DNA from 4 places in the Paenibacillus uliginis N3/975 genome. Region 4 is predicted to be linked to each of the others. Evidence: riboswitches for the same ligand, from Rfam matches in the RefSeq annotation. Region 4 holds a riboswitch; each other region holds the start of a gene.

Region 1 (7,500 bases), 560 kb from region 4:
TAGATGGGGAATTAATGCGATGTTCTCTTCAATGGTATAGTGAGGAAAAAGTCCAACTTGTTGTATGACATATCCAATATTTCTTCTTAATTCAACAGGATTAAGTCGAGATATATCTTGGCCTCTTATGGAAATGGTCCCCTCCGTATGGGGAATTAATCGATTCATCATTTTCATGGTCGTTGTCTTACCGCAACCACTCGGTCCAATCAAGACGATGAACTCACCTGCTTGAATTTCAAAATTCATTTTTTTAACAGCCTGAGATCCGTCTGCATACGTTTTACATACATTTTCAAACTTAATCATAGCATCATGCTCCTTCATTCTGTGGTGCACCCCCGTGGCTAGAAACGTTTTCAATACTATAACAAAGAAAAATTTAACTGACAACCCATTATTGTTAAATAAGTTGTTAGTATAATTATGGTAAAAAATATTTTTGTCAGTGGAAATGCAAAAAAAAACACAACCACCATGGTTGTGTTTTCTACCGTTATTGTTGATTAATAAATTGTGTTGTTCTCTGATGGACTTGACCATCGCCCACAACAATCAATACATCATTTTCTCGTAAAATCACGTGAGGTCCTGGTGATATTGAGATGTCGGTACCTCTGCGTAAAGCAATAATGGTAGCCCCTGTCTGTTGCCAGAACTCTAAGTTTCCAATGGTCTTACCCACGACATGTGAAGATTCACTCACGTTAATCTCAATGGGATGGTATGGCTTTAGATTCTGAAGCCGATCCGAAAAATTAATAATCCCGGATATAACTTTTTCAAATTTATGATCAATTTCCTTTTTCTGCTCCAGCAAATTTTCTAGATCTTGCTTTAAGGAGTAGACGGTTTTTAAATAATTATTTTTAGTTAAGTAATCCAATGCTCGCTGATCTGAAATAACAATGATTTCTTTCCCTTGCGAAACGGAGACGATATCCTCTTCTTTTAACAAATTAATGGACTTTCGAATTGTTTCTGGCGATACATGATATTGACTAGCCAGTAATGACCTACCTGATATTTTACTTCGAACACCAAATTCACCACTCACGATTCTTTGCGCAATATCAAGCGCAATTGATTTGTAACCAGCGATGTCTTGCACGATGATCCTCCTGCCATTATGAATTGCAATATCCTGTACTATTATAGCAGTTTTATTATACTCTGTATGTCATGTGTTTTTATGATGTTGGCATGATCTTGTAGATATGTTTGATATGAGTAGGAGTATGAATCTCATTTCTAGTTGTGAATTGGGCTTGGCGTATTGTTTGAAGTGATGCCTGAGGTTTGTTAACATATATTTAACTATATCACTAAATATTGTTATTATTTTGTAATTCATCTTCTTATTTACCTTGATATAATTTCTGCTAGGCACAATGAAAGGGGCACAAGGAAATTGAAAAAAGAAATTGGTACATTGTTGTTGTTGAGTGCAGTTTTGCTTTCGGGATGTGGTACAGATAAGCTAGCAACGGTTACGCAAGGGTCAGGCGAATCTCCCAATAAACAGGTAACAACGCAGCCTGAGCAAGAGACTGATGCAAAATTGATTAAGGCTTCAAAAAATGAAGAAGTAAAACTTTATGCTACTAAGGAAACGAAGAATGGAGTTAAAGGGGTAACCTTAAATATTAATGGAAGTCAAAGAGACTTTGATTGGAAATACCCTGGTGATACGGGAACTGAACCGCAGGTGTTCTATACGGATGTTACAGGTGACGGGAAGGAAGAAGCTGTAATTATCATTCAGACTGGCAGAGGGACAGGCTTAGATAACTTTGATATCCATGTAGTTAATGCCCAGGATTTATCCGAAATTAAAGTACAAAGTTATGAGGGCATTGTTGCCAGTCAAATTGAATCACATGTTGCTAAAAATAAGGATGATACTTTAGCAATTACTGTTAAAACGCAAGGAAAAGAATATAAGTTCGATTATGGTTTTGATCCAGCGCCAGATTACAATCAAGATGAGCTTGGTTTCGGCGGTATAGTTATTTATGCATTGGAGAATCAAAAAATAAAATTAAATATCTCGGGATCTGTTGGCGTATCCCCCACATATGTGTGTGAGTTCAATGTCACATATAAATTCGATAGTGCTAAGAATGAATTCGTTGTTAATCAAATTGAAGTTAAACCTATTGAAAAATAAGAAAAGGCTGACCAATATAAATTGGCCAGCCTTTTCTTGTTGGCGATGCCTCCTGATCGTGGTGTTGCTGAGCTTGTACTAACAATTCGGCCATCATAAAATCACTTCTTTACGGCGTCAGAGAAAATCTGTTGTCCTTCATTCGTCTCTTTTTGTCATAGTCCCATTTTTACAACCGCTTCAGAAAAATAAGAACATAAGCTCCCGTATTTACCACTGAGAACATTATGGTCAATGAATTAAGATTCATATTTTGCTTATACACACAAACATAATTAACAAGCATTTACATTTTTTGCTTTTTTGATTAGGATTAATTAATAAACTTACGGGCGTCCTGGATCGGGAAGTGTATCGAGCTTCTGCAGGAGGATGGTAGCAGAAAAAATAGAGAGGTGTTGTCATGGATTATAAGAAATTAAAGATTCCTATTATTATGATTTCTTTACCAATCATTTTTCTTGACGTTTTATTGCCTGTGTATACAAAAGAGCTGGGATTTACTACGTTTCAACTCACTATCTTAATTTCTGTGTTCTCAATGTTTCAATTGATCATGAGACTTATTCTTGGTAAGGTCTCAGATAAATACAGTCGGCGCTCCATATTTATAAGTTCTTTATTGTGTTTTTTCATAGCGTACTTTGTCTATGCCGTTGCGACTGAATTATCGATTCTGCTCCTCGCCAGAGTGATACATGGTGTAGCAGGTATTTTGCTTACAATATCCCTGTACGGAATGATCACAGATACAAAAAGTGGTTTTGCACAAAAATTAGGAAGCTTTAGCAGTAACCGAAATTTCGGCGGTCTTATTGGCGTTGGATTATGTTTTTTTATTCTAAACAGATATGAGCTGCTGAACGGATGGACAGTATTATTTACGGCTTGTGGAGCAGTTGCCGCATTGGCATTTGTTTACTCTTTGGTCATATCCAGAGCATCTGAGCAGCAACGTATGACTTATATACCTAAACTTGTTTTATCTCCAGAAAAGCGAAAAATCTGGTTTGTTAATGTGCTTTTCTGTTTGTTATCCAGTATGATTTTTGCTCTATTAATACCCTATCTACAAGCTGGATTTGATGCAGACATTAAAGAAATTGCCATTACTTTTTTGTTGCCAATGCTTGTCTCATCTTTTTCAGGTTCCTTTTTGGGCAAACTTGGAGATCGTATAGGTTATCGTAAGGCTACTACTTTATCAGTAGTTATATCCTTCATAACCATTTCGACAATTGTATTTTCTTCTAGTCTAAGCATTTTTGCTTTACTTTGGACAATTTTTATCATTTCCTGTTCAACGTTTAATCTTTCTCTCGATGCCATGTTTTTTAAGAGGATTCCAGAAGAACATATTGGGGATGCCTTTGGCAAATATTCCATTGGCTCAAATCTTGGGATGATCATAGGACCTGCATTGGGTGGCTTTGTGTTTGATACATATGGCCCTACTGTTCCTTATATTATATTTGCAGTAAGTATGGCTCTGCTGGTTCCATTCCTGTTGACTATGCTTCCGAAAGACGAACCGTACCATCCAGTGGTTACGATAGAGAACCGGACTCATTCCCATAAATGAGCTTAAAGCGAATTGTACATATTTTTGAAAAAGATAAAGCAGCTTCGATAGTCCGTATTCATTTTTCTAATAACGATGTTTGACAGATCTAGTAAACCTTTGTACAGTATTACTCAATAGAATAGGAAGTCCACTAGGGGAGCCGTTAGCGGCTGAGACAAGAGGATATCTTGGACCCTTTGAACCTGATCTAGTTCATACTAGCGTAGGAAAGTGGAGTCGGTTATAAGGTCTTAAATGCGATGTGTTCGTTCACACTCATAGGCATATAGATGAAGCCGCTCCAGCTTTCGGGGCGGCTTTTTTTTGCGTTGTTCCGAGGGTGCTGTCTTACGGGACTTCCTGCTCTTCAATTATTTGGAGGTGGGGAAAAGTGAGTTTTACGCAAGAGCTCCGTCAGAAGGCGGACGGCATTTTTCAGGCCATTTATGAGCATCCCTTTGTGAGAGGTATTGCAGACGGGAATTTGTCCAAGGAACAGTTAATTCACTATATCAAACAGGACTATGAGTATTTGAATGCCTATATGCGGATTTACGGGATCGCGATCTCTAAATGTAGAACACGGGATGAGATTGCAGATTTTAATGAACAGATTTCTTTTATACTCCACAGCGAAGTTCACCCGCATCAAAATTTCTGTGCTGTTGCAGGAGTAACTTATGAAGAAATGCAGGGGTACCCGCTCGCTCCATCCGCACATCATTATATCCATCACATGCTGACGGTTGCACACGAAGGTAGCCTTGGTGAGATCATGGCCGTGCTGCTGCCTTGTCCTTGGACGTACTTAGAGATCGGCCGGAAGCTGCTGGATGAGGTTCAGCCGGATGAGAGCCATCCGTTCTATGAGTGGATATATTTTTACGGGAATCGGGCCGAAGATGCAGCAGCCAATTTCCGCAGTCGTGTGGATACGTGGGCGCAAGAAGCAACGGCTGCCGAGCGTGAGCGCATGGCTGAACATTTCATGCTCAGCTGCCAGCTGGAGTATATGTTCTGGGACATGGCTTACCGGCAGGAAGAGTGGCCATTGCAGGTGTAGGCTGCGGACTTGTGATATTTTTGCGATTCTATAATGATAAGAGAGGCTGATCAATATGAGTATGCTGGATCAAGAGCTTTCTGCTCTCCTTGAAAAGGTGCGAACAAACAAACCGCTCGTACATAACATGACGAATGTGGTGGTGACCAATTTTACGGCGAATGGTCTTTATGCGTTGGGCGCATCGCCTGTGATGGCTTATTCTCCTGATGAAGTCGCTGACATGGCGAAGATCGCAGGTGCGCTGGTGCTGAACATTGGAACATTGTCCCGTGAATTGGTGGACGCCATGATCATCGCCGGGCAATCGGCGAATGCCCATGGCGTCCCGGTTCTACTGGACCCGGTGGGCGCGGGAGCCACAACGTTTCGGACGGAGTCGGCTCTGCGAATCCTTAGCGAGGTCAAGATTTCACTCGTGCGGGGCAATGCGGCTGAAATCGCCCATCTTGTGGGAGAGGAACGGGAGATCAAAGGCGTGGATGCTGGAGACAGCGCAGGCGGTGGGAATGTGGACCTGGCGATACGGGCCGTACGAGAGCTGAATACGATCGTCGCGATTACCGGACAAAAGGATGTCATTACGGATGGAGCGTTAGTCCGGATCATAAGCGGTGGAGACGTGTTGCTCACCAAGGTGACCGGAGCAGGCTGTCTGCTGACCTCGGTGCTGGGTGCTTTTGCTGCAGTTGAACCGGACCTGATGCTGGCAGGTACTACAGGCCTCGCCTTTTATGGTGCGGCTGCCTCACGGGCAGCGGAACGTACGTCTGATCTCGGACCCGGAAGCTTCCAGGTTGCGTTTCTGGATGAGCTCGCCAAGCTGCACCCGGGCTCATTGGAGGGACGCTCCGTTATTCGGGAATTGAGTGCAGCCGCTGCAGGTGATAGACGATGACGAGCACTCGCGTTCCCAGAGCGTTGACGATTGCTGGCTCGGACAGCGGCGGCGGAGCCGGAATTCAGGCGGACCTCAAGACGTTTCAGGAGCTTGGTGTATATGGCATGTCGGCTATTACTGCGATAACGGTACAGAATACACTGGGTGTCCATGGGGTATATCCACTACCTCCGGAAGCGTCGGCAGAGCAGATCGAAGTTGTAGGGTCAGACCTTGGGGTAGATGCTTTGAAGACTGGCATGTTGTTTAGTGCAGATATTATCCGCATCGTGGCAGAACAGATCCGGAAATTTGGTTGGGAAAAGGTTGTTGTCGATCCGGTGATGATCGCCAAAGGTGGCGCCGAGCTGCTGCGGACAGAAGCGGTGCAGGCACTCAAGGAGGATTTGTTGCCCTTGGCGCTCGTCGTTACTCCTAATATCCCGGAAGCCGAAGTGTTATCCGGGATGAGCATCCGATCCATGGGGGACCGCCGGGAAGCCGCAAGGCGTATCCGCGATCTAGGGCCGAAGATCGTTGTGATCAAGGGCGGGCATGATGAGGGCGAGGATGGGCAGGTCGGCTGGAGTAGTGACACCCGTGAAAATTTTGAGTACAACGAAAATAGCGAGGATGGGGCGAACTGCGGAAGCGGGCAGGTTGTTGACCTGGTCTATGATGGCACGGTCTTTACAGAATTGACCGGCGAACGGGTGCACACTGTACATACACATGGTACGGGATGTACGTTCTCCGCCGCGATTACCGCAGGATTAGCCAAAGGGATGTCTCCGCTAGTAGCTATCGCGAATGCAAGAGCATTTATTCAGGCGGCTATTGAGGATGGACTGTATCTTGGTGCTGGTTACGGACCGACAAACCATTGGGCCTACGGCTGCCGTCGTCAGGAGGTGCTTCGATGAAGGAGAGAATTTCTCCCGTCAGGATGCGCGAATATCTTCGGATGTATCTGGTCATGGGCAATGTGAACTGCCGGACAGAGCCGGAGATGGTGCTGGCAGAGGCCTTAGCCGGTGGCATCACGTTGTTCCAGTTCCGCGAGAAGGGGACGGACGCGTTGTCCGGTGAGCAGATGTTCACACTCGCCCGCCAGCTGCAGGACATGTGCCGCCGCGCTAGCGTGCCATTCATCGTGAACGACGATGTCGAGCTGGCGCTGGAACTGAACGCCGACGGCGTACATATCGGCCAAGACGATGAATCCGCCGAATCCGTCCGCGAACGGATCGGGAACCGAATTCTCGGCGTTTCCGCCCACACGGTGGAAGAAGCCCGTCGGGCGATTCTTCACGGCGCGGATTATCTCGGCGTCGGGCCGATCTACCCGACCGTCTCCAAGGACGATGCGAAGGCAGCACAAGGCACCGCCATTTTGCGTGAGATGCGAGGAGCTGGAATTGAGTTGCCTATCGTTGGGATAGGCGGCATTACTGCCGACCGTGCGGAGGAAGTGATCCGCGCAGGCGCGAATGGTGTCGCGGTGATTTCGGCGGTAACGCAGGCGGAGCGGGTTAGGAGTGCAGTGGAGGGGATAGCGGCCACAGTGAACCAGGCAGTAGTGAGGTTAGGGTGATGACTTTGAATTTTTGAGATTCTCGCTTTATTCGAGCTAAAGAATACAGCATGGAATCATAAATTGGAAACATAAAAAGAGCCTTTTCCACTGATAAGTGGAAAAGGCTCTTTTCATAGTGTTTCAGCAGAAGTTATTACATTTAAACTATCTTCGGTATAGCTCCTTGAGGATGTTTAACCCTCTTAACTGGTTGTCTTCATCCTGCTGAAGCAGCAGGGAATTAACT
Region 2 (7,500 bases), 1.6 Mb from region 4:
TCTCTTTTTATATCAAGGGGAGCCTACAGTCGTCATCTGCGCCGGATGACCCGGCTGTATGGAGGGCGACATCGGTTTTTTTGCAGTCAAATGGAGGAAAAGGCAACACATCTGTTTCAGCTGGAACCGGGTGATGCGGGTTTGCATGTCTATGCGAAATGGCTTCACGATGGTGAGACGTATGAGCTTTTTAAGAAGGCCGCACGCAAGAGAGGCGTGGAATTCAGGGATGCGGCTGTATACCGGTTTTCCCCCGGCTCGCCGGCGGCATGCTTCGGATTCTCCCATCTAAATGAAGAACAAATTGCAAGAGGTGTCTCTCGAATGGCTCTCGCATGGGAGGACATGCAAAAGTAAAAAAAAAGGAGTATCATGGTGATAGAGAGATAGATTAACTTTGGAGAGACAAGGGGGAGTGACGTGATGCTGAATGCATCGCTGTCTTCTTTTGTAATCAAGCCCGCCTTGGCCAAAATCGCCTGCGAACCGGGGTGGAAGTGGCAAAAGCGCGAAAAGCCGATGCAAAATTACGACTTGTTTTACGTGTGGAGCGGGGAAGGGACCGTAGTGCTTAATGACAAGCCATTTGAGGTAGGAAAAGGAAGCTGTTTCCTGTTCTACCCTGGTGATCATACGAGTGCCACACATAACCCTCAGAAGCCGTTAGTTCTAACCTACATACATTTTGATGTTACCGATCCTGTCAGCGAGGTGCCGGCGCCTTACCGGAGGCTGAACGAGACAATGGATTTTGAATATTTGCTTGCCAGATACGTTCGGCTGTACCTTGATCAACCTTACGGGGCAGAAGAAGAAGGAAAAGTCATTTTAAAACAGCTGATGATCTACCTGCTCAGGGAAGACCGTGATACACCGGTGATTAAGAAAGCGAGCAATCATCTGACTGAAGCGATTCATGAGATTGCCAATTACGTCCGCCTTCATCCGGGGATACCGCACCGGGTTGAAGATCTGGCGGCAAGGGCCGGGTTGTCTCCGCGCTATTTTTCGATTAAGTTCAAGGAGCTTATCGGCACGCCGGTACAGTCATATATTATCAAAATGAGGATAGAGCGGGCTCAGCATCTATTGCTCCACCAGGGAATGAATGTGACGGAGGTGGCTGATGCTCTCGGATATAGGGATATTTTCTTTTTCAGCCGCCAATTCAAGCAGTACACGGGGAGAAGTCCTTCTGAGGTTCGCTAAAGCAGGATAGCTCTGGTTCACGGGGAAATTGTAAGGGTAATGCTCCGAATAAGGTCTTGGAAAGACAGAGAGGGGGGGACCGGCAATGAGCCAAAGAAGACGGATGCGTAGCCTGATTTGTAGCTGCGGAGGCTGTGGCATTTTTAGAAACCGTTTGCGTCGGTTTAAGAATACGAAGCCCGAAAAGGATTTGTGGTTCTAATTCATTCATAATACATTTCAGCACCTTCGTTATTTCCCGGGAGGAATTATCCTACCGTCGAACATAGCGGGGTGCTTTTTTGAAATATTTGATTATATGTTTCACGTATAAATAATTTAATATTTCTCGATGAAACGCTCTCCATCCTTATGTAGGATGCCGAAGGCGTTTCTTCTTGGTTGGTATGCTATTGAATCTATGTATGGCGGATACTAAGATAGATGGAACGTAGGGAATTTTAGCACTGGAACAATCAAGGTCTGAAGGAGAGAACGGATGAGAATAATGGGGGAGTTAACAGGGAAAACAGCGCTCGTAACAGGGGCTTCCAGCGGCTTCGGACTTCTGATATGTCTGGAATTGGCGGGACAGGGATACCAGGTGGCGGCGGGAATGAGAAGGCCGGAAGGCTCGGACAGACTGCTCAGCTTAGCAAGGGAAGCAGGATTGGAATCACGGATTCATGTGGTCACGCTGGATATATGCGAGCCGGAATTGGTAAAGAACGCTGTACTTGAAATTGAGAAGTTATGGGGGCGTTTGGATCTTCTTGTGAACAATGCGGGTGAGGCCGTTGGCGGATTTGTAGAAGAGGTGCCGCTTGAAGCATGGAGGAAACAGATGGATGTGAATTTCTTCGGAACCGTATCTGTGACACAAGCCGCCCTCCCGCTCATACGCAGAACAGGAAAAGGCAGAATCATTTTTATGAGTAGTATTAGCGGAGTAGTCGGATTTCCGGGTTACGGACCATATGCCTCCTCAAAGTTCGCTGTAGAAGGATTTGGTGAATGCCTCTCACTGGAGCTTCAGCCGTTAGGAATCGATGTGGTGCTGATCGAACCCGGTGCGTATGGTACAGCCATATGGAGTAAAGGGTTTAGTGATATTAGCGCACAAGAGGGATCTCCCTATAGGGCTATGCTGGATGATGTGCTGAATTTCTCAAAAGCAACCGCCAAAAGCAGCGGCGACCCACGAGAGGTGGCCCATCTGGTAGGGGAAATCGCACGGATGAAATCTCCCCGATTCAGATATCGGCTGCCGAAGGGCACCCGTATGACCGTTACAGCCAAGCTGCTGCTGCCTTACCGGATGTTCCAGCGCATCGTGTTGAAGACGCTAAGCAGGAAGCGCTGAAATTCAGGAGCTCTTGGCAGACGGTTCGTGGAGCAGGCCGAGCAGTTCTCCCATCTTGACTTTGTCGCCAAGCTTTAGATCACCGCGAGGCGTGAAGGTTCCGTTCTCCGTCAGCAGGACGACGGTAGAGCCGAATTCAAAGTAGGCAAGGTCATCGCCGTTGCTCCATTCATTCGTCTTCTCGTCGGTATAACGAATACTGCTGACATTCATAGCGCCAACCTTAACAACGGCCACTTCGCCGTGTTCATGCCTGATATATGTAATGAGTCTTTCGTTGCGGCTGAGTACATTTCGGATATTGGTGAGCGCAAAATCGTTCACCGGATACACCTTGCCCCGGAGATGTTCGCTTTCCGCTTTCTTACCGGTTACCGGGGAATGAATCCGGTGGTAGTCGGTAGGACTCAAGTAAAGCACGAATACATAGCCATTAAGATAGTTCCCCATCCGTGGAGAATGGTTCAGCAGTTCGTCGACGGTATAATCCTGGCCCTTTACGTTCAAAATGGTTCCCGCTTTGACGGGGCCCATGCCTGTGATAAGGGCGTCAACAGGACTGGTCATGGCGCCCGCTGTTTCATCGATTGCGCGCATGCCCATTTTTAGACGGCGGGAAAAAAACTCATTCAGCGAACGGTATTCATGTATTTCTTTTTCAGCCTCATGGGCGGGAATTTTGTATATTCGAATAAACGTTGGTATGAGATAACGGCTCCATCTGCTGTGGGAAAAGCTACCCATGATGCGGGATACCCACTTTCGGGAGGACAGTTCTGTCATTAGCCTCAGTAATTGTTTAGCCATGTAATTCTCCTTTGTGCTTGCATTAACAAATAGCGTTTTTGGATATATGCGCACTCTGCATTATATTGACATAGAATAAGGGCTAAATCAATAAAAAGGGGATTTTGAAAAAAAGGGGCTTGCAAATTCAGGAAGGACTGGTGTATTTTAAAGTCAGCTTAAAACCGAATATGGAATACGGGGGCTTGAGTGAATCAGGCTGAGACTGCAGATGTTGATCCCGCTGCTGACCGTTAATCTGAACTGGGTAATGCCAGCGTAGAGAATATCCGACCCTGATAGGGCCTATTTTCCGTCTGCGCATATTTTCCAGACGGTTTTTTGTCGTGTTTGTTAATTCAATTTGGGGTAAGAGAGGAGAAGCTGTGATGCAATCTGGTGTTGAAGCAAAAAAGAATGGAAATGTTAGAAGGGGACTGCGGCTTAGTGATATTCTTGTTACGGTTCTGGTCTCGCTTGTTCTAGGTGTGGTATACCATTTCTGGGGTTCGGTATACAGCTTGTTTAAGCCGTTATTTTTTGAGGCGGATGAGATGTTGTACGGCATGTGGTTTGCAGCAGCTCCGCTTGCTTTTCTGTTGATTCGAAAGCCAGGGGTAGCATTAATTGCAGAGCTTGCAGCAGCGCATGTTGAAGTGCTGTTCGGAAGCGGCTGGGGATTGAATCTGCTTCTGTACGGTATCATACAGGGTCTGGGAGCGGAACTGGTATTTGCCGCCTTCCGTTACCGGAAACATGCTGCCTGGACTGTTGCTCTGGCTGGTGCAGCGTCTGCAATCGGTTCGATGGTGATGGATTTCTATTTGGCTTATACAGACAATTATGTGTGGTGGATGTTTGTTGCCAAGTACAGCATGCGTGTTGCAAGCGGTGCGTTGATTGCAGGACTTCTGATGTTCGCTTTGGCCAAAGCATTGGAGCGGACAGGTGTAACCTCACTGCTTCGACCTGCTTCAGCCAAAGATTATGAAGCTCTAGATGATCCGCGCCATGTGTGAGAACCCAGGTGATCAGCATTCAGCGAGTGCCGGCGAAGGAATGGTACCATTCTCGCTGTATGTGGAAGGATTGCGGCTGAAATTTGCGGGTGAAGATCGGCTGGTGTTTAAAGATCTGTCTTTTGCTGCCCAAAAAGGGGAAAAGGTGCTTCTGCTCGGACCGAGCGGATGCGGTAAATCCACATTGCTTCAGGTACTCAGCGGGATGATACCCCATGCGATAGAGGTGCCGATGAAATGCTCGGATCAACGGATTCCGTCTTCTTGGGCGTATGTGTTTCAAGATCCGGACACCCAGTTTTGCATGCCGTATGTAGATGAAGAACTGGCCTTTGTGCTCGAAAATCTTTCTGTGCCACAGGAAGAGATGACTGGCCGGATGCAAGAAGTATTAAGTTCCGTTGGCTTGCGCTTAGAAAATTTACATATTCCGATCAGCCATCTCTCTCAGGGGATGAAACAACGCCTTGCTCTCGCATCGGCGCTGCTCCTTCAACCGGAGGTGCTGTTTCTGGATGAGCCTTCAGCGTTGCTGGATCCGGAAGGCCGGGAACAGATTTGGGAAGCTGTGAAGTCCGTTTCAGATGGACGGACGCTCATTATTGTAGAACACCGGATTGAAGAAATGGCAGCTTATGTAGACCGGGTGGTGCTATTTGGCCCGGATGGCGTGATTCTGGGCCAGGGAAGTCCCGAGGTCGTGTTTACCGTATTTAAGAAAGAGCTAACGGAATACGGGATCTGGTATCCGGGCGTATGGGATGACTATGCCGGATCTCCGGCCGGGACGGAAACCTTCCGACCGTTAACTTCGGTAACGGTAAGGACAGAGGAGCTATGTGAAGATTTAGACGCAGAGGGTGTGTGTGGTGTCAGCGCTGCCCATGTAACAGAGTTATCCACAAATTCGGGTAGCAGCAATATTAGCCGAATTAATCGATGGCATGGTGGTGAGCAGGAAGAACTTCACTCAGGGGGCGTGAATCAAGACCCGGTACTTGAACTGAGTGATTTCACGGTGCTCCGTAAAGGGCAGCCGGTTGTGGCAGTTGATAAAGCAACGGTTTATCCGGGCGAATTCGCAGCCGTCATCGGGCCGAATGGAGCAGGTAAAAGCTCGCTGCTGCTCGGTCTGATGGGACTGCTTAGGGCGGAAGGGGAATACCGTCTTGGTGGAGATATTGTCCCGCCAGGGAAAAAGAGAAAGGAACGAAAACTCCGGCAAGGAATGCTGGGACGAATCGGCTTTGTATTCCAAAATCCAGAGCTTCAATTCGTCACAGAACGAGTCCTGGATGAAGTGGCCTATTCTCTGCTTGTGGACGGAATACCGCTGGAAGAGGCAGAAATGGCTGCGCGTGAATCCCTGAAGCGATTCGGGCTTAGCCGGCTGGAGCAGCGTCATCCATATCAGCTGTCGACTGGTCAAAAGAGAAGGTTAAGCGTAGCAACCGCAATGGCACGAGAACCAGAGATGCTGCTGCTGGATGAGCCAACGTTTGGACAGGATGCGCGGAATACGTTCTCCATATTGGAGATGTGTGAAGAATTGCGCCAGGCAGGTACAGCTATTCTGATGGTAACCCATGAGATGCAAATTGCCCAAAATGCGGCAACTCATATATGGGAAGTCCAGGAGGGGAAGATTATTTCGCAGCAGGCTTCTTCCAGATTGACGGCCAGTCCCATAGGTGAAAACAGAGCTGCTGATGAGAGTTCGGGGGAACGGAGCTTGATGCTATCGGGGGTGAGTCGATGAATTTCTGGAAGCCGAATCGGCTGACTTGGCTGCATCGTGCGAATCCTGTTGTTAAGCTTGGGGTGCTGATGGGACTATTCTTAATGACCGTGTTGACGCATGATATTGATTTTGTTATGTATCAAGCTGTTATTTTTACCGTGTGTCTGTTGGTCTTAAGTGGCATAAAGCCTTGGAAAATGCTTCTGTTCTTCCTTCCGTTTGCGATCGCGTTTCTATCTTCATCTTCCTCGATGATGCTGTTTGGTCGGGGCGAGAATATATGGTGGGAATGGGGATTGTTCCGTGTGTCGGAAGAAAGCTTCTATCGGGGGCTGCATCTTGGGTTTAAAGGAATCACGTTTGCGGCTGAGGGTCTTCTATTCGTCACAACAACATCCTCAGTAGATCTGTTTTACGGATTGATGCAGAAGCTGAAACTTGCTCCCAAATATGCTTACAGCTTCATGGCTTCCATTCGGCTGCTGCCGATGGTGTGGGAGGAATATTTGGCCCGCCGTCAGGCACTTCAGATTCGTGGATTGCGGCCGATTCGAGGAGTTAGGGGCGTGGTGCACAGAGCCGGTATGTACGCTGTTCCGCTACTTGCCCAGAGCATCCGAAGGGCCCACCGGGTGGCGGCTGCCATGGAGGCCAAGAAGTTTAACGGGGAGGCCGGTAAACATAGAACCTACTATTATGTGTCCCGGTTCACCGTGTATGATGTGCTCATCGTTTTTCTGCTGGCAGGAGCTGCTTGTGGGGCCTATGCCATTGCCCTTCGGTATCCTTGGTTCGGGATCGCAGATGTGCGATTTAATTGATTTTGGAAATAGATAGTGCTAAACTGCATGTGAATACTTTCCTGCTACCGTATAAAGCGGAGCTTGCCGAGATCTCGGTGGGCTCCGCTTTTTTTCGTGAAGTTCTGCGTAAACCGTGGGAAATGTGCCTATTTTACTAGAAGGAGTGATAGGAATATAATACCAAATTAATATAATTTATGATAATATAGTAGCGATTTTACTATAGGTTTAAATACTAGACAAGATGAACCAAAACTTTCAAGTCTGAGCATCACTACGAATGCGGATTATTCTTACGATCGCTGTTTTGAAAACGCATTAAAAATATATTAAGGAGAGTGGGTCATGATGAAAATGTACTTTAAGAGTGTGCTTGCCGGTTTAATCGCAATAAGTGCTGTATTTCCATTTATGGGTACTGAAGAGGTTTCAGCAGCTACGAAATTTAAGGATGTCCCAGGAAATCATTGGGCAAAGGACGCTATCTATTCGGCGGTAAATAAGGGTTACTTTAAAGGGTATTTGGATGGAACGTTCCGACCTAGCGCCAATATTACCCGAGCAGAATTTGCTACATTGATGTCGAGAGTGTCCAATAAC
Region 3 (7,500 bases), 2.7 Mb from region 4:
AACGCTATATCCTTGCTCGGTCAGGTGACATGCAGTTCTACCGGTCCCACAGCCTACTTCTAAAATACGGCTGCCTTGAGGAATTGGTTCTTTCCGAAACAACCTTAGGGTCGCTTCAAATCCTCCCGGATGAGCGCTTCCCATTCCTAATTTGGATAGCATGTTGATATAGTTCATGCTCTTGAGTCCCCCAATTCTTCCTTTATTCGGTGTAAAGTGTATTCGTCTATTTACCATATGTTTAAGGTACCTTTGGGGTTTTAGCTGAATTTAATAATTTGAGCCCGTTTTTCTCGGCTGAGGAGATATTTATCAAACAATGGGGGAACGTATCGTGAAAACTGAGCCGTTTGAGGCAGCCAAACAACTGATATCTCGGGACTATCCGAATTGCTTGATAGCTGTATTAGGAGGAAGTGCAGGCAGAGGAGAGCACAACGAGCAATCTGATCTCGATATTGTGCTTATAGATGACAGTGTGGAAGACTTCAATCGAAAAACGATTGAATCATTCGGCTGGGTCGTGGAACTGTTCTTCCTGACAACGTCAGGATACCGGGAGCAGTTTGATGCGGGTGTAATGGCCGGAAATCCAACTCTGCAGCGGATACTTGCAGAAGGGAGAGTAATTCATTCCCGCCCGGAAGGGGAGAAGATTCGGGAAGAAGCCCAAAACGATCTGGATTATGGCCCGTTGCCCTATACTTCCTTTGATATAGATGTAGCGCGTTATGCTGTAACCGAATTTATGATGGATTTAAAAGGCTCAGACAAACGTGTAGAAATGTGGTTTATCGCTCAAAAACTGACCACGCTGCTTTGCGAGTTTATTCTTAGAGCAAATCAACATTGGACAGGTGAAGGAAAGACATTATACCGTTTGGTGTCGGCATTTAATTCCAGCATCGCAGCGGATTTGGAGGATGCGCTCGAAAGGCTGTATCTTTACGATGATCGGGAAGCGTTAATCGAATTGGTGCCAAGACTACTGGAGCCTTATGGAGGACCTCATTTAATCGGGTATGAAGAATAAACACAGGTAAGGGGCTCTTGCCGTTACTGAATCGCTCCCATCTCAATACACTAATATTGTGATTAGATCACACGAAACTTAAACTCAGGAGGGATCAACATGGGTGATGTTTGCGGTGGAGGATATTTCGGTAGTACAGTAGGCGTGGTTTTGGTTCTTTTCATTCTGCTGGTTATCATCCTTGCTGCATGGGTATAAGCAACTAAGCAGAACAAAAGAAACAAGGCTCGGCCTGCAATCAGGCCGAGCTCATCTTTGTTTTGTGTGATAGTATCATGTGCTAGATTTCTTTTGGTGAAGGGCTATTGGCCGATACTACAGCTGTCATAACCAGATGGCTTCGGTCAGTTTGAATTGCATGCATAAAGGCATCTTCGAGCGTGTCGAACACCCTTGATACTGTGCCGTCCAGTCGGCTGGCATAGTGGATGCCTTGTGTTAAAGTCCCTTTTGATTTTGCTCGCTCAACCTCTTGGTATATGATGTCCATATAATTTTCTGTGCCGAGTGGATAGAGCGAGAAATGACAGGCAGTTTCAATATTAGCGGAACCCGCAAGGCTTTCGTTCATACGTGTATCATCTTCAGACATATACACATCACCTTTGCTGTCGCCTGGACATCCAATGGAGAATGTTCCATTAAATACGGTATGTACGCCAGTGGCCGCTGAATGCGCGAATATCGCACGGGTTACGTCAAATACATGTTCAGCTCTGCCTCTAATGCAAGTACATAAATCATCGGTATACATCCATACTTTGTCCGTGTTTACGGACGCCAATGCTTCTGTAATGACCTGAACGAACCTGTCTGTCATCGGAAATACAGAGAAACGGCAGCCTACGATCCTGCTGGTCCCGCATGCTGGATTACTCATACATAATAACCTCCTAATAAGATATAAAAAGACTGCACCCTGTGAAGGAGTGCAGTTTTATGCTTATAGCAAAATAAACATAAAGCTCCACTTCCCCACGCTAGTATGACCTAGATCGGGTAGTAAGGGTTGACGAACAATTCGTCTCTCAGCACGAGGCACCCCTAGTTCAGCTTGAAAATGAGTCAGTAAGTTGAGTGAAGCGAACTTCAATGAATTGAAGATAAAATCGTTATAGCGATATTGTACTCGCCGTGACCAGGATATATCAATATGTATAAGATACTATAAATAATGAAAGAAAGCACCGACTATAATCGGTGCTTTCTTGACTAAGTTACTTATTTAAACAGCTTTACGCGATCTTCAAGAGGTTGGAATTCTTTCTCGCTAGGCTCGGCTGTAGGTTTGCCGAAAGGCATTTGAGCTATAAGCTTCCAGCTTTCAGGCAGGTTCCATTCGTTTCTTACTTTCTCATCAATCAGTGGGTTATAGTGCTGCAAGGAAGCACCAAGACCTTCTGCTTCAAGTGCTGTCCATACTACGAACTGAAGCATTCCTGAAGACTGCTGAGACCAGATTGGGAAGTTATCCGCATAAAGAGCAAAGTTTTCTTGCAGGTGTGAAATAACGCTACTGTCTTCAAAGAAGAGAACAGTGCCGTAACCACCACGGAAAGCAGCCATTTTTTGAGCGGTAGGTGCAAACTGCTCCTCACTTCCGCCTACAACTTCTTTAAGAATACCTTCTGTCATGTTCCACAGCTTATCGTGTTGTTCTCCTAAAAGTACAACCACACGGGCACTTTGGGAGTTAAAAGAAGACGGAGTATGTTTTACAGCTTCATTTACGATTTCCTGGATACGCTCATCCGAAATAACGGAATCTTTGCTGATTGCATAGTGGGAGCGGCGATTCTTAAGGGCAGTGCTGAAATCTGTTGACATAAAATAAAATCCTCCTAAAATTATCATTTTTGCATTTCCACCTGATATAAGCATTTCCTTGATATACCTGTGATTATGCATCTTGGTTTCTAAATACTCGGATCAATCATATAGAGTTCTCACAACGTTCATTAACTTACGTTTTGTAAGAAATGATTGATACGTAAGTATCTTAGTATAATACAGAATGTTTTGTCAAGATTTTATTAATCACTTTTTTTGAAGTTCAAACAAATAATTGAACCAAGCGATTTAAACAAGTGATCTTATCATGAAAAAAATTTAACATTATGAACAAATGATGAACAAATGTGCAAATAATTTAAAATATAATTGAGTTTGATTCTCAATTATACTTGTCGGGTTGAGAATGTGATGATATAATTCACTTTAGATCGCAAATGATAATCAATCTCATTGAGAGTGATGTCGACATCCAGCCGGATCATACCGGAACTGCATCCCGCATAGAAGGAAGAGCTATGAATAAAAGATACTTGATCGCAGCAGTAGTGGTGTTATCCATTATTTCCTTATTCATAGGAGTAAAGGACATTTCACCGCTTGACCTGTTCCGAATGACGGAACAACAACAGCATATTATGCTAGTCAGTCGTATACCGAGGCTTGTCAGTCTAATTCTGGCGGGAGTCAGTATGAGTATTTGCGGCTTGATCATGCAGCAGCTCAGCAGGAACAAATTCGTATCTCCAACAACGGCAGGGACTATGGATTCCGCAAGGCTGGGTATTCTGGTAGCGATGCTGGTGTTCTCAACCACGGGTCCTCTGATCAAAATGCTGGTTGCATTCCTGTTTGCATTTGCAGGTACGATGATCTTTATGAAGATCCTCGACAAGATCAAATTCAAGGATGCCGTATTTATCCCGTTGGTTGGATTGATGTTCGGGAATATTATTAGCTCGATCGCTACATTTTTCGCCTATAAATATGATCTTATTCAGAACATGTCTGCTTGGCTGCAGGGTGACTTCTCCATGATCATTAAGGGGCAGTACGAGCTGATGTACATAAGTGTTCCTCTGGTCATTCTGGCTTACTTGTTCGCTAATAAGTTTACAGTGGCGGGCATGGGAGAGGAGTTCGCAACAAATCTGGGACTTCGTTACCGGAGAGTTGTGAACATCGGTTTGATCATTGTGGCTCTGGTGACAGCTTCAGTAGTTCTGACTGTAGGTATGATACCTTTCCTGGGGTTGATTGTACCAAACATCGTGAGTCTTTACTTGGGGGATCATTTGAAAAAAAGCCTTTCGCATACCGCACTGCTCGGGGCCGCATTTGTTCTCTTCTGCGACATCATCGGCCGAATTATCATTTATCCCTATGAAATTCCGATCAGCTTAACCGTGGGTGTAATCGGAAGCGGTATATTCATTTACTTATTGATGAGGAGAAAGGCATATGACATATAAAGCCAAAACCGGTCTGCTGGCCGCGGTGGCACTCATCCTGATAGGCCTCTTCTTGTTCATTGATATTGGAGGTAACTGGGATTACGCGCTGCCGAGAAGAATCAAGAAGGTGTTGGCGATTGTTCTAACAGGCGGCTCAATTGCGCTGTCTACCACGGTGTTTCAAACGGTCACTAATAATCGAATATTGACGCCAAGCGTCATGGGACTGGACTCTTTATACGTCTTAATACAGACATTTGTTATATTCGCTTTCGGTTCTTTTAAGCTGTATGAGTTGGGTAACATAAACTTTCTGATCAATGTTGGCGGCATGATTCTTTTTTCGGGAGTCTTGTACAAAATTTTGTTCCGAAGGGAAGGAAATAATATATATTTTCTTCTATTAATCGGGATGATCTTCGGATCGTTATTCTCAAGCTTATCTTCCTTTATGGAAGTGTTGATCGATCCGAATGAATTCCAGTTTGTCTCAGACAAAATGTTTGCCAGTTTCAATAATGTAAAAACAGAGTTGTTAGTCATCGCTTTCATAGTAGTGGCGATTATCCTGATTTATTTCGCTAGGTATTTCAAGTATCTCAATGTACTGGCGCTAGGACGTGAACATGCGATCAACCTGGGTGTGAATTACGATTATGTTGTCAAAAGAATGCTTATTATCGTGGCAGTTCTGATTTCGGTGGCAACAGCCCTTGTCGGTCCAATCACATTCCTGGGACTCCTTGTTGTTAACGTGGCGTATGAATTTATGAAAACTTATCGTCATTCCTACTTAATTACAGGTTCCATCTTGATCAGCATTATAGCTCTGGTCGGAGGTCAGTTAATTGTTGAACGAGTGTTTACATTCTCAACAACGCTGAGTGTCATCATTAACTTTATCGGCGGCATCTATTTCATATATCTGCTATTAAAGGAGAGTAAATCATGATCCAGGTAACTAACGTATCTAAAGCTTACAGCGGCAAAAAAGTCGTGGATAATGTATCGGTTTCGATACCTAAAGGTAAGATTACGTCATTTATCGGACCGAACGGTGCCGGTAAAAGTAGCCTCTTGTCCATGATCAGCAGACTGGTTACGAAAGACAGTGGAGAGATCATGATTGAAGGTAAGGAAGTTAGCCAATGGAAGAGTGGAGACCTTGCCAAGAAGATCTCGATCTTGAAGCAGTCGAATCATATCAGTCTTCGGTTGACCGTTAGAGAACTGGTATCCTTCGGGCGTTTCCCTTACTCTCAGGGCAGATTAACGAATGAGGACAAGAAATATATCGATGAAGCCATTCGTTACATGGAGCTGGAAGACATGCAGGATAAATATCTGCATCAGCTGAGCGGCGGTCAAACTCAACGTGCTTATATCGCCATGGTAATCGCTCAGAATACAGATTATATTTTGCTTGATGAGCCGCTGAACAACTTGGATATGAAGCATTCCGTCCAAATCATGAAAATCCTCAGAAAATTGGTGACGGATTTGGATAAGACGATTGTGATTGTCATTCACGATATCAACTTTGCGTCCTGCTACTCGGATTATATCGTAGCTCTAAAAGACGGCAAAATTGAGAATGAGGGCAGAACAGATAAGATTATCCAGAGCAATGTGCTTAGAGGAATCTATGATATGGACATTGAGATTGAAGAGATTAACGATAACAAGATTTGTGTTTACTACGCATAAGCGTTAGTTGGGACAATGTTAAAAAGGAATAAGATATGCGAATGAGCTTATTCCTTCATAAATTAAAAGGGGTCTGCTTGGCAAAGCGGAGGGATCTCTTATGGCAATAAGATGTAAAATTTAACCTTATTTTCTAATATTTACATTAAATATAGAAACTAATAAAACAGGGGTGTTAAGAAATGAAGAAAATGTTGATGTTGTTCATGGTATCCTTACTTACACTGGCTCTTGCCGCATGTGGTTCTGATGAGAAGAGAACGGGTGCAAGCGGTAATAAGGAAGAGGCTACAGGCGATAAAATGACCATTAAGCATGAACTTGGAGAAACTCCAATTACGAAAAATCCTCAGAAAATTGTAGTATTTGATTTTGGTGTATTGGACTCACTGGATAAGCTGGGCGTAGAGGTTACAGGTGTTCCTCAAAAGAATGTTCCTCCTTATATGTCCAAGTATAGTGAAGGTAAATATGAAAACGTGGGTGGCTTAAAAGAACCGGATTTTGAAAAAATTAACAAAATTGCTCCAGATCTCATTATTATTTCCGGCAGACAGAGCGATGCATACAAAGAGCTTTCTGAAATTGCGCCAACGATTTACATGGGCGTGGACACAACTAGATATATGGATTCTTTCAAAGAAAATATGAATACTCTCGGCCAAATTTTCGGTAAAGAAAGCCAGGTTAAAGAAGAATTGGCAGCCATTGATAAAGACATTGAAGCACTGAACGATAAGGTTAAAGCATCTGGAAAGAACGCTCTAATTATTTTGGCGAACGAAGGAAAGATCAGTGCTTATGGTCCTGGATCCCGTTTTGGCATCCTGCATGACGTATTCGGATTTACAGCTGTTGACCCTGGTATTGAAATCAGTACACACGGTAAGGATATTTCCAGCGAATATATCGTAGAGAAAAATCCGGACTATCTGTTCGTTGTTGACCGTGGAGCTGTCGTAACTACAGGCGGTGAAGCTTCTGGTGCAAAAGATGTGGTAGAGAACGAACTTGTGAAGACAACAAAAGCATACAAAGAAGGCAATATTGTTTACCTGGATCCGAACTATTGGTACCTTTCCGGCGGTGGACTGACATCTGTAGCGGAAATGGTTAAAGAAGTAAACGCAGGTGTGAAATAACAACTGTTCATAAGATACACCGGTGTCTGTCCTCAGGCATCGGTGTTTTCGTTGTTTTGCTTGTTTGAAAGCCGATTACGATTAGAGGATAATGAAGACTCAGGACAGAAGAGGAGGTTTATAGCATGTATCCTAACGGAATGTACATTGGCGGGCAGTGGGTGACCGCTTCCGGACAAATTGATGTAGTGAATCCGGCTACTGGTGAAATTATAGGAACGGTGTCTAAGGGCGGACGGGCAGAAGCTGAATTGGCGGTAGATGCAGCTTTCGATGCGTTCCCGGTCTGGTCGGGGTTAACAGCCGATGAGCGAGGAAAGCTGCTGCGAAGCTGGTATGAACAGATCGCAGAGCATACGGATGAACTGGCGAA
Region 4 (7,500 bases):
TCCGTTCGTTTCGTCAGCATCGTCCGTCATGAGATCGGAAGCATCCGCTACTCTGTAACACCTCTGAATTTCTCAGGTGAGCTTACCTTCACACCATACCTCGACGGCGATGTGAAGAATAAAGACTCTAACTATGACGAGAAGTTTTGGCTGGAAGTGTTCAAAGAAGCGGGTCAAGGTACAGGAGCATTGACGATTAAAACCAAAAAGCTCGACTTCCATGTCACCTCAGCTATGTTCTACGAGATTTTGAAAAACGGTGAGAAGCTGAATCTGGATGCCGAGATCATTGAACGGGAAAAATTCGTTGGAAACCGGGTATCCGTTCAAGCTAACGAAGGCGAAGAAGTATCACTTTATAAATATGTCGCAAACGTTACTTCCCGTAACCATGGCCTTGGTCAATTGGTCGAAGCTGCCCGAGAGGTGTTGAATACAGCCGTACAGGCAGGATTCAATGCACTTCTTAGTGAACAAGCGACTGCTTGGTGTGACAAATGGAAAGAAAGCGACATCGTCATCGAAGGTGACGTTGCCGCACAACAGGCGATCCGCTTTAATATTTTCCAGCTGAACCAAACGTACAGCGGTGAGGACGACCGCCTGAACATCGGGCCTAAAGGATTCACAGGTGAGAAATACGGCGGCAGCACCTACTGGGATACAGAAGCTTATTGCCTCCCATTCTACTTGAGCACAGCGGACTCCAGCATCTCCCGCAACCTGCTCATTTACCGTTACAAGCATCTGGAGAAGGCAAAGGAAAACGCGAAAAAGCTCGGGTTCACTAAAGGCGCACTGTATCCGATGGTGACGATGAATGGTGAGGAATGCCACAACGAGTGGGAAATCACGTTTGAAGAAATTCACCGTAACGGGGCCATTGCTTATGCCATCTATAACTATGTTAATTACACCGGTGACTTCGCTTACCTCGGTCAATACGGTCTTGAAGTGCTTGCAGAAATTTCCCGCTTCTGGGAACAGCGTGTCAACTACGTTCCTGCCAAGGACCAATATGTAATGCTTGGTGTGACTGGCCCGAACGAGTACGAGAACAACGTCAACAACAACTGGTACACGAACCGGATCGCTTGCTGGACGATGGAATATACACTGGATGTGCTGAACTATCTGGAGCAGAACGAGCCAGAGCGTTATACGGAGCTGGTTGGCAAATTGAATCTTCAGGAAGAAGAAACGACGAAATGGCAGGACATTATTAATAAAATGTACTATCCAGTAGACACTGAGCGCGACATCTTCCTGCAGCAGGACGGCTTCCTTGACAAAGAGCTTGTACAGGTTAAAGACTTGGATCCGAAGCATCTCCCACTGAACCAAAACTGGTCATGGGACCGCATCCTACGTTCGGTTTACATTAAACAAGCAGACGTGCTACAAGGATTGTTCTTCCTGGGTGACCGTTATGATCTGGACACCAAGAAACGCAACTTTGATTTCTACGAGCCGTTCACCGTGCACGAGTCCTCTCTCTCCCCTTGCGTGCATTCCATTCTCGCATGCGAGCTGGGATACCAGGAGAAAGCGTATGAAATGTACCTTCGGACCTCACGTCTCGATCTGGACAACTACAACAATGATACGGAAGACGGCTGCCATACGACCAGCATGGCGGGCACCTGGATGTCTGTTGTTCACGGTTTCGGCGGTCTGCGCGTCAAAGACGGTGTGCTACACCTGAATCCGTTTGTTCCTGGACACTGGACTTCTTTCTCCTTTAAGGTTATGTTCCGCGGCTCCCGCCTGAAGGTGAACGTTACAGACAAGGAAATTATCGTCTTGAACGAGACTGATATTCCAGCTGCTATCAGTCTGAACGGCAAAGAGCACACCATCAGCGGTATGGGTGACGTAAAAGTGGCCAGATAATTAGCTATACAGAATGAAGTCTGACGGGTATAAGAATAAGGGTACTGTCTCAAAGACGGTACCCTTTTTATTTTTGTAGAATATACGTGCCTCACGTCTTACGAGCATATCAAACTGCGTTCATAGTCACGCGGCGGGCGGCTGTCCGGCTTTCCGAACAAATAACCCTGGGCCAGCTCCATGCCGATTCCGCAGCAAAATTCAAATTCTTCTCGTCGTTCAATGCCTTCAGCCAGCACCTTCGCACCAAAATCATGGGCGATGTCCGTAATGGTCAACAGCTGTTTTTGCTGTGCCGGGTTCACATCACAATGGTCAATTAGACTCCGGTCGATCTTCACATAATCCGGCTTCAGCCTGATCATCTGTTCGAGCGTGGAATAGCCGGCTCCAACATCATCCATCGCTACGGAGATCCCATTTCGTCGGTACACCTCAAATATAGATTGAAGATGTTTCACATCATCCATACGCTCTGTCTCAACCACCTCAAAGACAAAATCCGTCGGTTCAAGCGACAGCCGTTCAATCGTATCAAAGGTATGAGTGAGACAAAATTCCGGATTATATATGGAAGAGGGCAAAAAGTTCACAAAGCGCTTAACACCCTTCGGTAGCCAAAGAGCACTCGTCTCAATTGCCGATATTCTGGCTGCACGATCTAAGAACGAATGCAGCCCTGTCTTGCGCGCAGTTTCAAACAGCTCGTAGGGCTGAAACGGCACGCCGTTCTCGCTTGAACGCAACAAAAACTCATAAGCTACAATCTGTTCAGAACCGTCCACAATCGGCTGCATAAAACTCGTAAACTGCTTTTCCAAAATCATGTTAACAACATCAAAATGCTTCATGCGTTCCTCAAATTCACGTAGTGGTATCCACTTATGCTGAACATCCGGTACAGCTCCTCCAGTCACGCAAAAGTTCAATTGCTGCCGGATGAACGGGGGAAGATCTTGCATAAGCTGCATTAAGAAGAGCATTTCCTCACGATCACTGTAATGGACGGCACAGCTTTCCGGTGTCTCTTCCACAGCACAGCCGTTCTCACGGAACATCAAAATCAGCTCGGCAAATACCGGACGTATATGAATGGTTCCCTGGTCCTCAATCGGTTCAATGGTGCTGCAGTTATTGCAAAACATGATTGTCCTCCTCGGCAAGCTCACTCACTATCTATACTTCTTATCGGCATATAGCTTACAAAATCTTTGCAATTTTTAACATTTTTATGATGAAACTGTAGGTGAAGATTGGGCATAAAATTGCCAGTTTCTCCCATTCTCCTTAGCTGCATACATCGCAGAATCAGCTCGTCCGATCAACTCCTGATCATTCGCGGCATGATCAGGATATACCGCGAGTCCAATGCTAGCCCCCGTCTGGATCTCGACTCCCTCCAGCTCATAGGGCTTACTCAAGTGCGCGCTAATCTGGTCAGCTAGTTCCGCCAGTTCTCTATCGTCCACGGCAGGATAGACCATAACGGTAAATTCGTCCCCGCCCAGACGGGAAACAATCATTCGTTCACTGTCCAAGGAACACAGTCTTCGTGCTACCATTTGGATAAGCAGATCACCGGTCCGGTGACCGTAGCTGTCATTCACGGATTTAAACTGGTTCAGGTCCATATACAGCAGACCCAGCCTACTCCCCTTTTGGTCAGCATCCTCAATGCCCTCCATCAGACGGGCATTGAAATAACGACGGTTGTACAAGCCTGTGAGATCGTCATGATGGGCGAGATACTCACTTTGCTTCAAGCTGACGTGCAGACGCTCCATCAGCCGGTCATTTTCCAATTGGATGAGCACCTGACGAACCAGAATAAACAATACGCTAAGCGACAAGCCTGTAAACAGTCCGCTCCATCCCTCGAATCGCTCCGTGATCAAATAAAAAAGCCACCCGAGAACACCGTACGGCAGCAGATACTTTACCAAAAACGTCCCAAATGCAGGCTGCTTGTCCTTCACGATGTCCTTTTCCCGCATTCCAGAAACCGAACGTACGCCCGCCATTCCGATAAGGAACACAGCCGTTGTCCAGAGCAGGTCCAAATAAGGGTTCGGAACAGCCCCCACCAAATCGACAGTAACTAAATAAAATAGGTTCCCGATTACAAAAGCCAAGCCACCAAAACAAAGATACACTGCAACCATTGCCTGAACTTGCTTGGCATTAGCATACAAGACAAGTGTGAAAAATATCAGTATAATGCCGCACACTGGATACATCAGGTTTACCCAGAGCGAGGTCCCTTCTCCTTCTAGGAGGTAACCCTGCAGTTGAGGCTTCAAGAGATATTCCCAACTTACCGTAATAAAGACGATAAATATAATAACGATATCAAACATAAACCGCAGACCTCTAAGCAGTCCTTGTTCGTATCCGAACAAATAGACTAGCCCTGTGGTAAACAACACCATCTCCATGGTCCAGAGCCAATCCGCGGTGCTCAGTTCAGCCAGATATTCTCCCTTGGTCCATATCGGATATGCCCATACGAACTGGGCTAATCCTTCGCAGATCAGTCCCAGCATGACCAACAGCCAAAAAATCCGCAGCGATCCCATATGCCGCAAGGCAGCTAAAGCGAGGTATCCTGAAGCGGCGAGCGGCGCGATAACTGTCAGGACCCTCTGAACAGCCTCGGCTTCCGGAACCCAAAGCACAACCATAAATTGAACAAACAAATATATAACCGCCAGCCTCAGCGGTGCCATTCGTGCTATATTCCAGTTCATAAGCGTTCCCCCTGTAAAAGGTTAGCTTGTGTAGACATGATGTATGTAGTAGGCCTAAAGAATTATGGCATTTATCTATTGTAATGATACTTTTTACCCACCAAGAAGTAAAGAATAGAACGCAAAAGTGTAAGATTTGAACCTACCTGTGGAAGATCTTCTCCCTTATAAAATTCGTCTATCCCTACTTGACAACTAGGAATTAAATGCTATGATTCTTTTAATTTCTTAAACTTTCATATATAAGGAGTGCTTGGAAAATGACACGAAGACGACTGGATCATGTGGGTATTGTGGTGCGGGACCTGGATAAGACGCTTGCATTTTATACGGAGGTTGTCGGACTTGAGCTGAAAGGACGACTGACACATACGAACGGAGTCATAGAGCTGGCATTCCTCGGCTTTCACGGTGAGGACGAGACCGAAGTCGAGCTTATTCAAGGATACAGTGACTCCCTTCCCGCAGAGGGGACTGTCCATCACTTTGCGGTGAGTACAGATAACATTGAAGAAGAATACGCCCGGGTAAAGTCTCTGAATGTACCGCATTTAGATGAAGAAATCGTTACTCTGCCGAACGGACACCGTTACTTCTTTATTCATGGGCCCGAAGGGGAGAACATTGAATTTTTCCAGCGCTGAGGATATCCATAGCTTCCAGTCCTTACTGGACAGATGTTGAACGCCGGACTATAATACACGTAGTTAATCATAAATTATGTGAACAACTTCATAAGAACCGGGGTGCTGGAATTGGCCGGCTGAGATTGTATACCTTAACATACTGACCCTTATACCTGATCTGGGTAATGCCAGCGTAGGAATGTGTATTTAGTGGTCTCTTTATACCGCTATCAACCTTTGCGCTCGTATGCGTCCCGAATATCGGGACGCTTTTTTTGTGATTAGGTAAGTAGAAGTAAGTGTTCAGAAGGAGAGAGAACATGGTACGGAATAAAAGATGGATGTCCTTGGTGATAATCTGCGCGGTGCTGCTTGTCGTTGCCGGATGCGGAAACAAAGAAAAGCCGAACAACGAAGGGGCCAGTGATTCGAACAAACCTGCTGCTGAGCTGCGGGACGTTCAGGTTATGCTGGACTGGTCGGCAAACACGAACCATACAGGGCTTTACGCTGCAAAAGATCTTGGATATTACGAGGAGGAAGGGCTCAACGTCAAGATTGTACAGCCGGGTGCTGGCGGCAGTGATGCTCTGGTCGCCTCAGGCAAGGCTGACTTCGGTGTCAGCTACCAGGAAAGTGTCACTCTCGCGAGAACTCAAGGCGTGCCACTCGTTTCGATCGCAGCTGTGATCCAGCATAATACGTCCGGGTTTGCCGCTCCGGTTGACCGGAATATTAAAAAAGCAGCCGATTTTGAAGGCAAATCTTACGGCGGTTGGGGTTCCCCTGTAGAAGAGGCTGTGATGAAATCGATCATGGAGAAGGATAACGCCGACGTAAGCAAGGTAAAAATGATTAATATGGGAGATGCGGATTATTTCACTGCCGTGAAGCGCGATATTGATTTTGCCTGGATCTTTTACGCTTGGACAGGTATTGAAGCCGAGCTGCGTGAAGAGAAACTGGACATGATTTATGTGAAAGACTATTCAGAAGCGCTGGACTATTATACCCCTGTACTGGTAACGAGCGAGAAAATGATCAATGAAGATCCGGAACTGGTCAAAGCGTTCATGCGCGCTACAGCTAAAGGCTATGACTACGCCATTAAACAGCCGGAAGAAGCAGCTGCTCTCCTCTCCAAGGCAGTACCCGAGCTGGACAAAGATCTGGTGCTGGCTAGCCAGAAATGGCTTAGCCCGCTCTATCAAGACGATGCTCCTCGCTGGGGAGAACAGAAAGAAAGCGTATGGAAGGGTTATGCTGATTGGATGTTTGAACGTAAACTGCTGGATAAGCCACTCGAGGCAGGCAGCGCGTTCACGAATGATTTTTTACCGGATAGCCCATAAATCGCAGAACAATAGATCCGATATAACGAAAGGATGGAATGGACCATGGCAAGTACACTGCTCAGCATTCAAGTGATTCCCAAGACGCCCGACGGTCGGGACAGCATACCTTATGTAGACGTAGCTATCAAAGTCATTCAGGAATCAGGTGTCAAATATCAGGTGAACGCGCTGGAAACGACACTGGAAGGAGAACTGCCAGAGCTGCTGAAGATTGTGAATGATATGCACGAGGCACTTTTCCAGGCGGGCTGCCCGAGCGTCATATCCCAAGTGAAAATCGCGCAAAATCCTGAAGGAATCAGCATGGACCGGCTGACTGAGAAATATCGTCCATGAGGATTTGGTGGAATCGTCTATGGCCGCCCTTTGTGGCGGTCCTCTTCTTTTTAACAGTGTGGCAGTTGGCTGTCTCCTTGTTCCATGTGGAAGACTGGATCCTACCACCGCCTTCGGACATCGTCAGGGAAGCCGCTGCTGGAGCCGAAGATCTGCTCGGACATACACTTGCCACCCTGCAGCTGACACTAGTTGGCTTCGCCATCGGAACGGCTGTCGGTCTGGTCATCGCGCTGCTTCTCCATCTGGTCCCTTGGATGAAAACCGCACTGTACCCGCTTCTCGTCGTAAGCCAAAATGTGCCGACAATTGCGCTGGCTCCACTGCTCATGATCTGGTTCGGGTTTGGAATCTTACCAAAGGTTATTGTCATTACACTCGTGTGCTTCTTTCCGGTCGCCGTCTCAGCCATGGATGGTCTTGCTCGTACTGACCGGACGATGATGAATTACATGGAGATGGCTGGTGCAAGCAAATGGCAGACGTTCAGCAAGCTGGAGCTGCCTCATGCTCTCCCCTCCATCTTCTCTGGCGTCCGGATTG

What was found. Region 4 has a riboswitch for thiamine pyrophosphate ahead of B9N86_RS26625 (ABC transporter substrate-binding protein). Riboswitches for the same ligand answer to the same signal wherever they lie in the genome.
Region 1: linked by a shared signal. The riboswitch ahead of tenA (thiaminase II) and the one ahead of B9N86_RS26625 (ABC transporter substrate-binding protein) in region 4 are both predicted to bind thiamine pyrophosphate.
Region 2: linked by a shared signal. The riboswitch ahead of B9N86_RS04080 (ECF transporter S component) and the one ahead of B9N86_RS26625 (ABC transporter substrate-binding protein) in region 4 are both predicted to bind thiamine pyrophosphate.
Region 3: linked by a shared signal. The riboswitch ahead of B9N86_RS09265 (YkoF family thiamine/hydroxymethylpyrimidine-binding protein) and the one ahead of B9N86_RS26625 (ABC transporter substrate-binding protein) in region 4 are both predicted to bind thiamine pyrophosphate.

What each region holds. Positions count from the first base shown of each region.
Region 1 is NZ_LT840184.1:5,136,647-5,144,146, reverse strand. It holds gene B9N86_RS24095 (betaine/proline/choline family ABC transporter ATP-binding protein) at 1-309, opposite strand, end outside; gene B9N86_RS24090 (GntR family transcriptional regulator) at 497-1,111, opposite strand; gene B9N86_RS24085 (hypothetical protein) at 1,412-2,170, shown strand; gene B9N86_RS24080 (MFS transporter) at 2,574-3,752, shown strand; TPP riboswitch at 3,878-3,981, shown strand; gene tenA (thiaminase II) at 4,126-4,797, shown strand; gene thiM (hydroxyethylthiazole kinase) at 4,853-5,695, shown strand; gene thiD (bifunctional hydroxymethylpyrimidine kinase/phosphomethylpyrimidine kinase) at 5,692-6,600, shown strand; gene thiE (thiamine phosphate synthase) at 6,597-7,271, shown strand; gene B9N86_RS24055 (helix-turn-helix domain-containing protein) at 7,419-7,500, opposite strand, start outside.
Region 2 is NZ_LT840184.1:873,865-881,364, forward strand. It holds gene pdxR (MocR-like pyridoxine biosynthesis transcription factor PdxR) at 1-357, shown strand, start outside; gene B9N86_RS04065 (helix-turn-helix domain-containing protein) at 424-1,209, shown strand; gene B9N86_RS04070 (SDR family oxidoreductase) at 1,688-2,551, shown strand; gene asd (archaetidylserine decarboxylase) at 2,555-3,358, opposite strand; TPP riboswitch at 3,526-3,640, shown strand; gene B9N86_RS04080 (ECF transporter S component) at 3,727-4,356, shown strand; gene B9N86_RS04085 (ABC transporter ATP-binding protein) at 4,397-6,115, shown strand; gene B9N86_RS04090 (energy-coupling factor transporter transmembrane component T family protein) at 6,112-6,918, shown strand; gene B9N86_RS04095 (S-layer homology domain-containing protein) at 7,246-7,500, shown strand, end outside.
Region 3 is NZ_LT840184.1:1,959,996-1,967,495, forward strand. It holds gene B9N86_RS09250 (class I SAM-dependent methyltransferase) at 1-177, opposite strand, end outside; gene B9N86_RS09255 (nucleotidyltransferase domain-containing protein) at 335-1,033, shown strand; gene B9N86_RS09260 (YjcZ family sporulation protein) at 1,133-1,231, shown strand; gene B9N86_RS09265 (YkoF family thiamine/hydroxymethylpyrimidine-binding protein) at 1,314-1,913, opposite strand; TPP riboswitch at 1,989-2,089, opposite strand; gene B9N86_RS09270 (nitroreductase family protein) at 2,255-2,860, opposite strand; gene B9N86_RS09275 (ABC transporter permease) at 3,343-4,296, shown strand; gene B9N86_RS09280 (iron chelate uptake ABC transporter family permease subunit) at 4,286-5,230, shown strand; gene B9N86_RS09285 (iron ABC transporter ATP-binding protein) at 5,227-5,985, shown strand; gene B9N86_RS09290 (siderophore ABC transporter substrate-binding protein) at 6,168-7,127, shown strand; gene B9N86_RS09295 (NAD-dependent succinate-semialdehyde dehydrogenase) at 7,253-7,500, shown strand, end outside.
Region 4 is NZ_LT840184.1:5,699,235-5,706,734, forward strand. It holds gene B9N86_RS26605 (glycoside hydrolase family 65 protein) at 1-1,893, shown strand, start outside; gene B9N86_RS26610 (EAL domain-containing protein) at 1,992-3,038, opposite strand; gene B9N86_RS26615 (GGDEF domain-containing protein) at 3,123-4,640, opposite strand; gene B9N86_RS26620 (VOC family protein) at 4,901-5,284, shown strand; TPP riboswitch at 5,373-5,483, shown strand; gene B9N86_RS26625 (ABC transporter substrate-binding protein) at 5,587-6,618, shown strand; gene B9N86_RS26630 (MTH1187 family thiamine-binding protein) at 6,664-6,957, shown strand; gene B9N86_RS26635 (ABC transporter permease) at 6,954-7,500, shown strand, end outside.